2 regions of the Bacillus sp. 9.4 genome follow, and region 1 is predicted to be linked to the other one. Evidence: a T-box and tRNA genes for the amino acid it is inferred to sense, from the RefSeq annotation. Region 1 holds a T-box; the other holds one or more tRNA genes.
The links. A T-box is a leader RNA that pairs with one kind of tRNA and senses whether it is charged. The one in region 1 lies ahead of glyQ (glycine--tRNA ligase subunit alpha), so its partner is inferred to be a tRNA-Gly.
Positions count from the first base shown of each region.

Region 1 (6,560 bases):
AAGTTTTCCTGCAGATTTTGCTTCGCTGTTTGGTAGGCATCAAACAGTTTTGCTTCGTATTCATTTTCAAACAGATCAGGCTGAATGTCTCCGCGGACTCCTTTTTTGCTGATAGAGATCACTCGGCCTAACGCTTCGGCTGTTTCCTTAAAGCCAGGTGCACCAAGCTTTTGCTCCAGTACTTGTGCTTTATGCAGCGCAGAGTACGGCTCAAGCTCAGAGCTTTCCAGCACGGCGTCAATGACATCATGTCTGATTTGTTCAGCATTCAAGACATATTTCAAGCGCTGAGTGAAGAAATCCAGCAGTTCATTTTCTTTATCGGTTTGTACGAAAGTAAGCAGCTCTTCAAATGAAATTCCCCAGTTGCGGTCAAGAAGAATCGCAACAATACCGCTTGCTTGGCGGCGCAGTCCGTAAGGGTCCTGGGAACCGGTTGGAATTACGCCGATAGAGAAGAATGAAGCGATTGTGTCAAGCTTATCCGCCATTGCTACAACAGCTCCGGTGAAAGTAGAAGGCGTTTCTCCGCCCGCTGATCTAGGCATATAATGTTCATTGACTGCCGCCGCCACAGCTTCATCTTCGCCAAGCATTCTCGCATACTTTTCGCCCATAATTCCTTGAAGTTCAGGGAATTCATATATCATATGCGTCACAAGGTCGAATTTAGAAATTTCAGCAGCCCGCTTCACATGTTTTAATGTATCTTCATCAGCCTGAAGACGAACGGCAAGTTTCTCTGCGATTGATGTGACTCTTCTAACCTTATCAGCAAGAGAACCAAGCTCTTCATGGAAAACGATATTTTCAAGCTTCTTCACATTTGCATCAATGTTTAGTTTCTGATCTTCCTTGTAGAAGAATGACGCATCAGATAAACGTGCGCGCAGCACTTTTTCATTGCCTCGGGCCACATTTTCAATCGCGTGGCTGTTGCCGTTTCGGACTGTGATAAAGTGAGGCAGCAGGTCACCGTTTTTGTCTTTGACAGGGAAGTAGCGCTGATGCTCTTTCATTGTCGTGACAAGCACTTCTTCAGGAATTGACAGAAACTCGGATTCAAATGAACCGTAAAGAGCTGTCGGGTATTCTACTAAATGATTCACTTCATCAAGAAGGTCTTCGTCAACTGGAATGCTCCAATTGTTTTCAGCAGCCATTGTTTCCAGCTGAGATTGAATCATTTGCTTTCGGACGCTAGGATCAGCAATAACATGCTGTTCTTTCAGCTGCTCTTCATAAGCTGAAGGTGATTCAATTGACACTTCATGTCCGAGGAAACGGTGTCCCTGTGTTGTCCGTCCAGACTCAACGTTTGTGATCGAAAATGGAATGACATCCTGTCCAAATAATGCGACAATCCATTTGATCGGTCGGATATAACGCAAATCTTCATTTCCCCAGCGCATGTTTTTCGGGAAATGCAAGCTTGTAATTAAACCGCTCAATTCTGGCAGAAGCGACTTCGTTTCTTGGCCGGCTTGGAATTTTTGCACGAATACATACTCTATGCCTTTTACTTCTTTGATATACAGGTCTTCCACATTCGCGCCTTGGCCTTTTGAAAAGCCGATTGCCGCTTTTGTCCAGTTCCCGTCCGCATCAAGGGCAATTTTTTTCGCAGGCCCTTTTGCTTCTTCTTTTATATCATCCTGCTTTTCTGCGACATCCTTAACGAATACAGCAAGACGTCTCGGTGTATTGAAAAGTTTCACTTCACCGTGAGTAATATTTTTTTCTTTAAGCCAGCCTGTCAGCTTGCCGCCAAGCTGAACCATGCTTTCATTCAAAAAGCGCGCCGGCATTTCCTCTAATCCGATCTCTAAAAGTAAATCCTGTTTACTCATGAGAAGAACCCTCCCCCTTAAGCATTGGGAACCCTAGTTTTTCTCGTTCCTCATAATAGGTTTTTGCTACTTTTCTAGCTAAATTCCGCACTCTTGCGATATAGCCCGTCCGCTCGGTAACAGAGATCGCACCTTTGGCGTCAAGCAGATTGAAGGTGTGCGAGCATTTCAGTACATAGTCATATGCTGGATGAACAAGTCCGTTATCCATTTGCTTGATCGCTTCTTTTTCATATGTGCTGAACAATTGGAACAGCATATCGACGTCTGATGTTTCAAACGTATAAACGGAATGTTCATATTCAGCCATCATGAATAAATCTTTTACTGTAAACCCTGACGTCCATTCCAAGTCAAACACATTTTCTTTATCTTGGATATAAGACGCGAGACGTTCAATTCCATACGTAATCTCTACAGAAACGGGTTTACACTCTAATCCCCCGACCTGCTGGAAATACGTAAATTGTGTTATCTCCATTCCGTCAAGCCAAACTTCCCAGCCTAGACCCGCGCAGCCTAAAGACGGATTCTCCCAGTTGTCTTCAACAAAGCGAATATCGTGCTCAAGCGGATCAATTCCAAGAGCACGCAAGGAATCTAAATACAGTTCTTGAATGTTATCAGGAGACGGTTTAATAATGACCTGGAACTGATGATGCTGATACAGTCTGTTCGGGTTCTCCCCGTAGCGGCCGTCTGCAGGACGTCTGGAAGGCTCTACATAAGCCACTTTCCACGGCTCAGGGCCGATACTGCGCAAAAATGTATACGGGCTCATCGTGCCGGCTCCTTTTTCTACATCGTAAGCCTGCATAAGCACACAGCCCTGACTGGACCAATGCTTTTGCAAGGTTAGAATCATGTCTTGAATATTCATTTCAAGCACCTCCACTTTTCTTTCATAAGTTGACTGCGGCAGCAACCAAAAAACTCCCGTCTCTATGCTTGCCAGCCGCAAACATAGGGACGAGAGTTCTCCCGCGGTTCCACCCTAGTTGCTGAGAACAAAATCCCAGCCTCTTTTTTTAAAATTGCTCAAGAATGCCTTTCGTTGCGTGCTCATCCTTAGCTTACACCGCCCTAAGGTCGCTTTCATGAGGTAAACGCAAGTACTTCTTTCTCTCACTGCAACATATTTTATAATAAATGATCATATAAAAAGATGGACCAAATGTCAACTTTTGTTTTCACCCATAAGATGTTTCATGCTTTCCATTTGATCTAAAAAGCGCTTTGATTTTAAATACAATCCCGAATATTCTTCGTAATATAAATCAATCACTTGCTTTAATTCAGCTTTTGTTTCCTCTTTTAAGGACACATTGCCGAGTCTCGACAGATCAAAATAGTAGAAGAGTCTTAACAGCCTTGCCGTTTGCGGTTTAATCGGTATCCTGTAAGGATCTTTTTCAAAACAGCGGTGGCATATAAAACCATTATCACGAACAGAAAAATGAAAGGTTCCGTCTTGGCTTTTACAATGTACACAATGATTTAGCTCAGGATACAGGCCCATGACACCGAGCATCTTCATTTGAACAATGAAGGTGATAACATCCGGATCTGTTCCTTCATTCAGCTGTTTTAATGATTCTAATATGAATTCAAATAAATAAGGATTTGACTTTTTTTCTTCTGTGCCTCTGTCGACTAACTCAGCAATATAGGCAGCATATGCTGTTAAAAACAAGTCTTCCCTGATGCCTCTCATGCTGAGGATCATTTCCCCCTGCTGAAGCGTTCCGAGGCCCGATGTTTTTTGCATTAAGAAAGAACCATACAAAAAGGGCTGGCTGACTGCTGATAAACGGCTGTTGGTTTTTTTGGCGCCTCGTGCCATAACACCTATTTTTCCGTGTTCTCTTGTCAGTAAAGTTACGATTTTATTCGTCTCTCCGTAATCATTTGTGCGAAGAACGATTCCTTCACATTTTGTCAGCATTTCCGCACCTTCCTCAAGCAGGAGCGGCCAAGAGGTTTATAAAATTGGATAATCAAATCGGGCTAGCTCATCTTCTAGTTCTTCGGGTCTTTCCATGTTCTCTTTTTCCAGTTCTTTAAAAAGAAGATACGTATCAACATTTCCTGTTTGAGAAAATACGTTCCAGGTAAAATTCAACACAAGAAACCCACCTTTCTGTAGTTAAACTAGCTTACCTAAACTCCAAATTCTTACCTTTATCTTGACCAGATGTCCTCCATTTCATGTTAAACAAAATTTGCTAATGTATCCCTGTTCCTGTGAGATAATGACACACACAGCAAGAGATTAATATTCGTCCTCTTTAAAGCCAAAATCGCGAAGCTGGGACATTTTATTACGCCAGTCTTTCTGCACTTTCACCCACAATTCAAGGTAGACACGGGAGCCCAACAGTGCTTCAATATCCGCTCTCGCTCTTTTTCCAACCTCTTTTAGAAGGCTTCCTTTTTTACCGATCACGATGCCTTTCTGGGAATCCCGCTCGACCACAATCGTTGCCGCTACGTGCACAGAACCGTTGTCCTGCCCTTTGATGGATTCGATGGCCACCGCAATGCTGTGCGGGATTTCTTCTCTCGTCAAATGCAGCACCTTTTCCCTGATTAATTCAGAAATGATAAATCGTTCAGGGTGGTCAGTTACCTGGTCACTCGGATAGAATTGCGGCCCTTCCGGCAAATACGCTTCAACCTGAGCAAGCAATGTTTCGATGTTATTTCCTTCTAAAGCAGAAATCGGAACAATTTCCTTAAAAGGATAACGTCCGCGGTATTCGTCAATTAGCAGGAGCAATTGGTCGGGATGAATTTTATCAATTTTGTTTACGATTAAGAATACAGGCGTAGACATCTTCTCCAATTTCTCAATGATGAATTCGTCGCCCTTCCCGTAGCCTTCCTCAGCATTGATCATAAACAAGATCAAATCGACTTCTTTTAATGTATTTTGCGCCACTTTCATCATAAAGTCCCCAAGCTTATGCTTAGGTTTATGAATCCCTGGTGTGTCAATAAAAATGGTTTGTGATGTGCCTGTCGTCAGTACTCCTTGCACCTTGTTTCTCGTCGTTTGGGGCTTATCGCTCATGATCGCGATTTTTTGTCCAATGACTCTGTTCAAAAATGTAGATTTTCCTACGTTTGGTCTTCCAATAATGGATACAAATCCTGATTTAAAGCTTTCGTTCGTCATGTAAATCCTCCGATGAAAATGCGCCTGGCAATAATTCTTCCACAGTCATTTCTTTTATTTGTCCTTGTAAATTAGTTAGTACGACAATAACGTCTTTTGTGCAAAGCTCAGAAATCACCTGGCGGCAGGCTCCGCACGGAGATACCGGTCCAGGGGTGTCAGCCGCAACGGCCAGCATCTGAAACTCTGTATCCCCTTCAGAAACAGCTTTAAATAAAGCGGTACGCTCGGCGCAATTGCACATGCTGTATGCCGCGTTCTCAATGTTGCAGCCTCTGTACACTTTTCCATCCTTGGTAAGAAGAGCGGCTCCTACTTGGAATTTGGAATACGGCGCATATGCCATATCACGCGCTTTTAAAGCTTCTGTTATTAATTCTTGTCTGTTCATGTGTACATTCCTCTCTTACCTATAATGGTACCGCTATCACTTTATATTTTACATAATCGCGCGCTTTTTTTCACGCCCATTTCTAAAAATGTAAAATAAATGTAAGAATTTTCAGCCATTACAGCTTTGGCAAAAAAATAAGTAAACCAATGATACACGAAATCACGGCAAAAACGCAAACAGCCCCGGCGGCAGCGTCCTTGGCCGCTTTAGCAAGAGGGTGATGTTTGTCAGTTATTAAATCAACCGTATGTTCAATGGCTGTATTTAAAAGCTCAAGCGAAAACATACCGCCTATCAAAAGGAATATAATCATCCACTCAATCATGCTGAGCTCTACAAGGAAGCCGCAAATGAGAACAGCGCAGGCGGCTGCGGCATGAAATTGGAAATTCCGCTCCGTCCGCGCTGTTTCCCAGATGCCCCGGCCTGCATGCACGAAGCTTTTGAAGAATCGCTTCAGCTCATTTCTATGATCTTTTGAGTCCATAAGCGTCCAGCAATTCCTTTTGCTTAGTAAACATCTCCTCTTCTTCCTCTTTCGTCATATGGTCATATCCTAAAAGGTGCAGAAATCCGTGTACAGCTAGAAATCCGAGCTCTCTTTTAAAAGAATGATTATACTCCTCTGCCTGCTCTCTTGTGCGATCGGCACTGATGATAATATCACCTAAAACCGGAGGCATTTCGGCGCCCACGATTTCGACCTCGCCTTCTCCCTCTTCTTCAAGAGCAAATGAGATGACATCTGTCGGAGCATCCTTTCCCCGGTATTCTTTGTTAATCTGATGTATGTCATCATTGGAAACAATCGTGACAGAAACTTCAGCCTGATCCTGAACGCCTTCACGCTCAGCGGCAAATTGAAGCAGATTTTCTACTTCTTTGAGCATCTCTTCTGAGACGCTTCCTGTTTCATCAACGATATCAATCAGTAAACTCATCTATTTCACCTTCTTAGTAGCCTCCGGATATTCAATCCGGGAGTGGAAAATTCCTTTTAATGTTGCACAGAGCGTTTTTGCGATTGTATCCAGCTCTTTAAATGTCAAATCGCATTCACTGAACTGTCCGTCCTGAAGCTTATCGGATATAATACCCCGGACAAGCTTTTCAATTCGTTCAGGATTTGGATTATGCA
Region 1 covers NZ_JBVFMU010000001.1:593,848-600,407, forward strand. Annotated here, with positions in the region: gene glyS (glycine--tRNA ligase subunit beta) at 1-1,850, opposite strand, end outside; gene glyQ (glycine--tRNA ligase subunit alpha) at 1,843-2,730, opposite strand; T-box leader at 2,813-2,988, opposite strand; gene recO (DNA repair protein RecO) at 3,028-3,795, opposite strand; gene ACZ07B_RS03670 (YqzL family protein) at 3,832-3,975, opposite strand; gene era (GTPase Era) at 4,123-5,028, opposite strand; gene ACZ07B_RS03680 (cytidine deaminase) at 5,009-5,419, opposite strand; gene ACZ07B_RS03685 (diacylglycerol kinase family protein) at 5,538-5,909, opposite strand; gene ybeY (rRNA maturation RNase YbeY) at 5,890-6,363, opposite strand; gene pgpH (cyclic-di-AMP phosphodiesterase PgpH) at 6,364-6,560, opposite strand, start outside.

Region 2 (6,560 bases), on a different contig from region 1:
TACTGGTCCCTTCATGAAATCCAGCCGGCTTTTTCGCAATTTCCTGATCACTAATCAAAATGTGATCATACAGGAAAGCCATTCGCTCCTCTATGTGCTCTTCTATATACAAGCTGTCATCTTGTTCCTTACACACGTATTCGTAATGGATGGTATACGAAAGGCAGGTCGTTCCGTCATCCTCAACCCGCACATGATTAATCACGGCCTTTGCTTTCGCTTTTATGATGTCAACTTTACGTTTTTCCAGAAGCTTTTTCTTACGCTCCATGACTTTAAGGTCTCCGACTTGAGACTCCTGTCTCATAGCATGCCCGTTAACCAGAAAGCCCAGCCGCTCCTCCGCTAATTGTTCTAAAATGTGCTTCAAGCTCACCCCACCCGCCATACTTTTTTATAGAGAAAAAACACTTGGATGATCTCAAGTGTTTTTTCCTTCTGCTCTATACGTATGTCAGGACAAGCCTTGTTTAGTCATGCCTGAAGCTTTTAGCAAATCAATTCCTTTTTCAATTTCCAACTTTGCCTCTTCATCCTTCTCTTTTTCCAGCGCTTTTTCAAGCTCTTCCGCGTAGGCGGGGTCTCCGATTTTTCCGATTGCCCATGCGGCTGTCCCCCTGATGACAGGACGCGGATCCTTATGCATCAGTTCCGCCAATTGAGGCAGTGCGGAAGCATCCTTAAAATGCGCAAGCGCGAGAATGGCGTTTCGCTGAATCGGTTTTTTCCCGCGCCAAGAACCTGAGACATGCCCGAATTTCTCCTTAAATTCCCGATTGCTGATGGTCAAAAGCGGCTTCAATAACGGTTTGGCAATCTCAGGATCAGGCTCCATTTCCGGATGAAGATGAAAATCCTTCCCTTTATTGAGAGGGCATACCGTTTGGCACGTATCGCACCCGTACAGGCGGTTTCCGATTTTTGTCCGGAATTCATCAGGCAAAAATCCTTTTGTCTGGGTCAGAAAAGAGATGCAGCGCTGCGCATTAAGCTGCCCGGGATTAACCAGGGCTCCCGTCGGACAGGCGTCCAAGCATTTCGTGCAGGACCCGCACATATCTTCAATCGGCACATCAGGCTCAAAAGGGATATTTGTGATCATTTCCGCCAAATACACATAAGAGCCATACTCAGGTGTTGTGATCATACAGTTTTTCGCACTGAATCCAATTCCGGCACGTTCCGCAACGGCGCGATCAGACAATTCACCTGTATCAACCATTGACTTCGTTCTGATATCCTCATGCTTGCTTTTTAGAAAATCCTCCAGCAGATCAAGCTTTTCCCTCAGCACATCATGATAGTCTTTTCCCCAGGAAGCTCTGCAAAAAATGCCCCTGCGCTCAGTTCTCGTGCTTCTCGGCGCATCCTTCATTTTGGAAGGATATGCGAGAGCAATTGCCACTATTGATTTCGCTTTCGGCAAAAGAAGCTTCGGCGTCACCCTTTTTTCGATATCCGGCTCTTCAAAGCCGGAGAGATAGCCGAGTGATTCTTGAAGAATCAAACGGTCTTTTAAACTGTCAAAAGTATCAGCAGTCGTAAAACCAATCTTGTCCACGCCAATGCTTTTCGCGTATTCAATTAATTCTTCTTTGAGCTGATAAACGTTCATGTTTTGCACAGCCTCCTTTCTTTGTGATAAAACGATACAGCGTTTATAATAGGTTGATATCACGTAACTGGAGTGAATGCTAGTGAATATCAAACTTGATTCTGTTATTACTGAACGTGCGGCCGGCTTACGAGCAGCGGCTGTCATTTATGAGAATATCGAAGTCGGCTCCTCACCGCAAATGCTGAAAGGCAGACTCCGCCTGTTTCAAGAATCCTTGTTTTTCGACTATGCGGACGGCGGTATATCCGATGAATCCTTCGTCAAGGAATGGCAGGAACTCTTTAAACAGCTTAACCCGTCATTTGAGGGAGAAACAACCCCAATGGAGGACATGCTGGTCCCGATATCCAAGGAACAATTCATGGAAAGTAAAGACTCGGCCCATGATACAATCGATTTTTTCGCATTAAAATATTCTCTGCCTATTATGATTTATGATGCCGGAAAGCTTCATGAGCCGGTCCGGATCTCATTGGGAGAAAAAGAAAACATACTGCTTTTCTCTGATGAAAACGGCATTTTTGGCGATTTCAAAAACAGCGTCAACCACTATCCCGTTTCAAACGAGACTAAGAATATGCTGCAAATCATTTTTTTCCCGCCATCGATTGAGAAAAGCAGCGCTGTTAACCTCTTATCATCATTAACGAAAATGTTTGAACAAATTCACGGCGGCACCCATACAGTACATTGGCTTACGTAAAAGAACACGAATACCGTGTTCTTTTTTACATAAAAAAACGCAATACTTCGTTTATCTGAGAAACGAAACACTGCGTTAATAACGTATGTATGGAGCGGGTGATGAGAATCGAACTCACGACATCAGCTTGGAAGGCTGAGGTTTTACCACTAAACTACACCCGCATTTGTGGTTGTCAGCAACAGTACCGCTCTGACTTTTTTTATATTACATGTTTATTTATTTTTCGTCAAGGGAATATAAAAATTTTGTCGAAAAAAAGTTATCTTTTTGTAAAGTTGTTAAGTTCCATTTACATAATGTTAAGTATACTATACAATATAATCAATCGAGATTGTGAAGGGGACAGACGTCATGATGAAAAATAAAGTAAAAGAGCTGAGGGCACGCTTCGGCTATTCTCAGGAAAAACTCGGAGAAACGGTCGGCGTCACAAGACAGACTGTGGCAGCGATTGAAAAAGGCGATTATGTTCCCTCACTGCTGTTAGCACTGAAAATCTGCAAAGCCTTCTCCATGAAAATGGAGGATGTCTTTTGGTTAGAGGAGGAAAACTAAGATGAGCATGAAAACAAAAGCAGCTTTTCACCTTGTATTATTTGGCCTTGCATGCTGGACGCTGATTTCATACTTTGAAGCCTCAGAAGGCATAGCATCTTTTTTCGGCACAAAGAGCGGCGGGATGGTATTTGAATTAAACCTCACCCCCTTTATTCTGTTTGTTGCGGCGTCTGCGGTTTATTTGTACTTACAGAAAAAAAGCCGCCCTGCCAGAAAGCAGCTTCTTCTGCCTGATGAGTTTGAAGAGCAGGATGAAAGAGAGCAGATGATGACGGCAAAAGCATGCCGCGCGTCATATATCGCTGTCTACTTCTCGCTGCCTGCCGCAGCCGTTCTTCTCATTTTTTATCCGCTATTTCAATCGCGTATTCCGTTTTTCCCTATTATTATTGTGTTTATCATCATGATCATCCAGCACCTTTCCTACGTCATCTCTTTCAAGAAAAACGAAAAAAACTCCGGCGCGCTGTAATCGGCCGGAGTTTTTTCTTACCAGCTTGCTTTTTTCACACCGGGAATCTGGCCTTTATGGGCCAGCTCCCTAAAAGCGATTCTGGACATTTTAAACTTCCTCATATATGCTCTCGGGCGCCCCGTTACCATGCAGCGGTTGTGAAGCCTTCCCGGTGCTGAATCTCTTGGCAGCTTGCTGAGTGCCTCGTAATCTCCTTTTTCCTTCAACTCGCGTCTAATATCAGCGTATTGTTCAACAAGCTGTTGGCGTTTTAACTCTTTTGCCACTTTTGATTTTTTAGCCAAGTCACATAGCCTCCCTTTTAAATCGAAATTATTACGATTTAAAATGTATCATGCACCATTCAAAAAAGCAAGCATACCGCTTTGTAAAACAGACGGCCTGAAGCCGCCCATTCTAATGATGCAATTCCACATAATACAGTAACGCATCTTGATGCTTAATGAGCTCTTTTTTATGTTCAGAGGTGTGCATTGTCTCGTCAGTCCCTCTAATACTGCTGCCGATCAAAGCAGGCTTCTCGAAAGTAATCGGTTCCGGCGATGAAATATTCTGAGTCATTTCCTGTGTTGTGCTATCGTCGCGTTTCACCGATGAATCAGCCGCTATAGTTCCCTGTTTATCTACAATGCCAAAATGAATGGTGGTATGTTTATTCTTTCCTTCCCCCTCTTCATTCTCAAAATAAACAAATTGTATGGTATCGGGTTTTTCCTCTGAATAATCTGCACGAACAGGTCCAAACCTCTCAACAAGCTTTCCCTTTTGATAATGTTCGATGTACATGTCAGCTGAAGAAATACCTTCACCGATATTGACGGCTTCAGCAGTGAATGCCTGTGAAGCTGCAACATCCATTCTGTTTTTTTCAAGTTCTGATATGTCCGCCGCTTTGATTTCCATCTGTTTTGAATGTCCGCATGCTGACAGCATAGCTATGAGGCAAATGACTGCCGCGCTTCTCAATGTTTTCAGAAAAAAAGCCCCCTTTTTTTGAATATCATACCATGTTCGGGGACTGTATTTTAGTTAAACTCATGCATTTTTCTCTTTGACAAAATAAGTGTTTCCTACCGCTTCTCCCCTTTTGTTCTGAAGCTTTCTCGTCCGATCATTTTCAAACGGCAAAAGCGGAAATACAAGCTCTGCAAAATAATACGCTTCTTCTAAATGCGGATAGCCGGAGAATATAAACGATTCTATGCCGAGTGCCTGGTACTCCGCTATCCGGTCGGCAATCGTCTGCGGATCACCGACAAGAGCTGTTCCTGCCCCTCCTCTGACCAGGCCGATCCCCGCCCACAGATTCGGACTGATTTCAAGCTTCGTCCGATCGCCTTGATGAAGGACGGCCATCCGCTGCTGGCCTGAAGAGTCGTAACGGCTCAAAGCTGCCTGCGCTTTGGCAATGGTGTCATCATCCAAGTGGCTGATCAAGCGCTCAGCCGCTTCCCACGCCTCTTGTTCAGTTTCACGGGCAATGACATGCAGCCTAATACCAAATCGAACGGATCTCCCTTCTTTTGCCGCTTGCTTTTTGACTCTCTCTATCTTTTCTTTTACTTGTTCAGGCGGCTCACCCCATGTCAAGTATACGTCTGTATGCTTTGCGGCAGCTTCAATCCCAGCCTGTGACGAACCACCGAAATAGATGGGCGGATGCGGCTCTTGCTGCGGCGGGAAAAGCAGATTGCTGTTTTCCACTTTTATATGCTTTCCTTCATAGGAAACCGTTTCTCCCTGCAAAAGTCTCCGCCAAACGGTTAAAAATTCGTCTGTTGCTTCATAGCGCTCATCATGGCTGATAAACAGGCCATCGCCTGCCAGCTCATACGGATCGCCCCCAGCCACAACGTTGATCAGCAGCCGGCCGTCTGAAATGCGGTCTAGGGTGGACGTCATTCTGGCTGCCAGAGAAGGCTGCATTAAACCAGGTCTTACCGCGACTAAAAACTTTAAGTCCTTTGTTTCTCCTGCCAGCGCCGACGCTGTAAGCCACGGGTCCTCGCACGATCTTCCCGTTGGCAGAAGAACTCCTGTATATCCCAGCCTGTCTGCCGCCTGCGCGACTTGTTTAAAGTAAAGATGATCCGCAGTCCGTCCATCACTTTCAGATCCTAAATATCTCGCGTCTCCATGAGTCGGTATAAACCAAAGAATTTCCATATTCATCTCCCCTTTATATCTTTTATCCTTCGTAGCTGTTTCTCCACTTTAACAGCTTTCGTTCCAGCAGCCTGACGAAGGAATCCGTCAGCTTTCCAACCACTGCAAAAATGATAATCCCTGCAAAGACTTTATTCGTTTGTGAAAACTGTCTCGCATCCATGATCATATAGCCGACTCCCGAGCTTGAGCCCATCAGCTCTGCCACAACGAGCCCGAGCCATGCAATGCCGAGCGATAAGCGAATGCCTAGCAATATATTGGGCAGGGCTGCCGGCAATATCACTTTGGATATCTGCTGATGCCATTTAAATTCAAGCACCCGGGCGACTTCAAACAGCTTCGCGTCAACCCCGCGGATGCCGTTAAACGTATTGATATAGACAGGAAAGAAGGCACCGAGCGCAATCAGCAAAATTTTAGATACTTCGTCAAATCCGAACCATAAAATAAACAGCGGCGTGACGGCCAGATGAGGTACGGTTCTAAGCATTTGCAACGACGGATCAAGATACAGCTCCGTCCGTTTGGAGAATCCGGCCAAAATCCCGATCATCAATCCAAGCCCCGCGCCAAGCAAAAAACCAAGCGCCGCCCGATAAATGCTGATTTGCAGATGGCCGAACAGTTCGCCGGACAAAATAAGCTCCTTAAAGGTCAGAACAATCGTAACAGGTGTAGGCAGCACTGTAGCGGACACAACCCCCAGCCCGCCGATGACCTGCCAGATGGCAATGATGACAGCGGGCAGTAAAAGCCCCTTCATCCAGCCATATCTCTTCCTTCCGGGCTTTTTTCGCACCGCTTCCGCATTCGTTTTGGGCAGCGAGCCCGCAGCCTCTGCTTTCATCATTGATCACCTCCTGAGGAATGTTCCTTTAATGCTTTTTTGATAAAAGTGTTATCGACAACATCCTTCACATCAATCTTCTTATCTATCGCCTTTGTTCGAAATTGAAAATCTGCTGTTTCCTGCTGCGCTTTCACAATGTCGTCACTGATGACCTCATTCAGAGGTTCAGTATTTTTCAGCACAT
Region 2 covers NZ_JBVFMU010000002.1:1,018,189-1,024,748, forward strand. Annotated here, with positions in the region: gene ACZ07B_RS11835 (amidase domain-containing protein) at 1-388, opposite strand, end outside; gene queG (tRNA epoxyqueuosine(34) reductase QueG) at 455-1,615, opposite strand; gene ACZ07B_RS11845 (hypothetical protein) at 1,698-2,321, shown strand; tRNA gene ACZ07B_RS11850 (tRNA-Gly) at 2,412-2,485, opposite strand; gene ACZ07B_RS11855 (helix-turn-helix transcriptional regulator) at 2,679-2,879, shown strand; gene ACZ07B_RS11860 (membrane protein) at 2,881-3,354, shown strand; gene rpsN (30S ribosomal protein S14) at 3,372-3,641, opposite strand; gene ACZ07B_RS11870 (hypothetical protein) at 3,754-4,290, opposite strand; gene ssuD (FMNH2-dependent alkanesulfonate monooxygenase) at 4,393-5,523, opposite strand; gene ACZ07B_RS11880 (ABC transporter permease) at 5,546-6,376, opposite strand; gene ACZ07B_RS11885 (aliphatic sulfonate ABC transporter substrate-binding protein) at 6,373-6,560, opposite strand, start outside.
Region 2: it encodes a tRNA-Gly, which carries the amino acid that the T-box ahead of glyQ (glycine--tRNA ligase subunit alpha) is inferred to sense. The anticodon was not compared.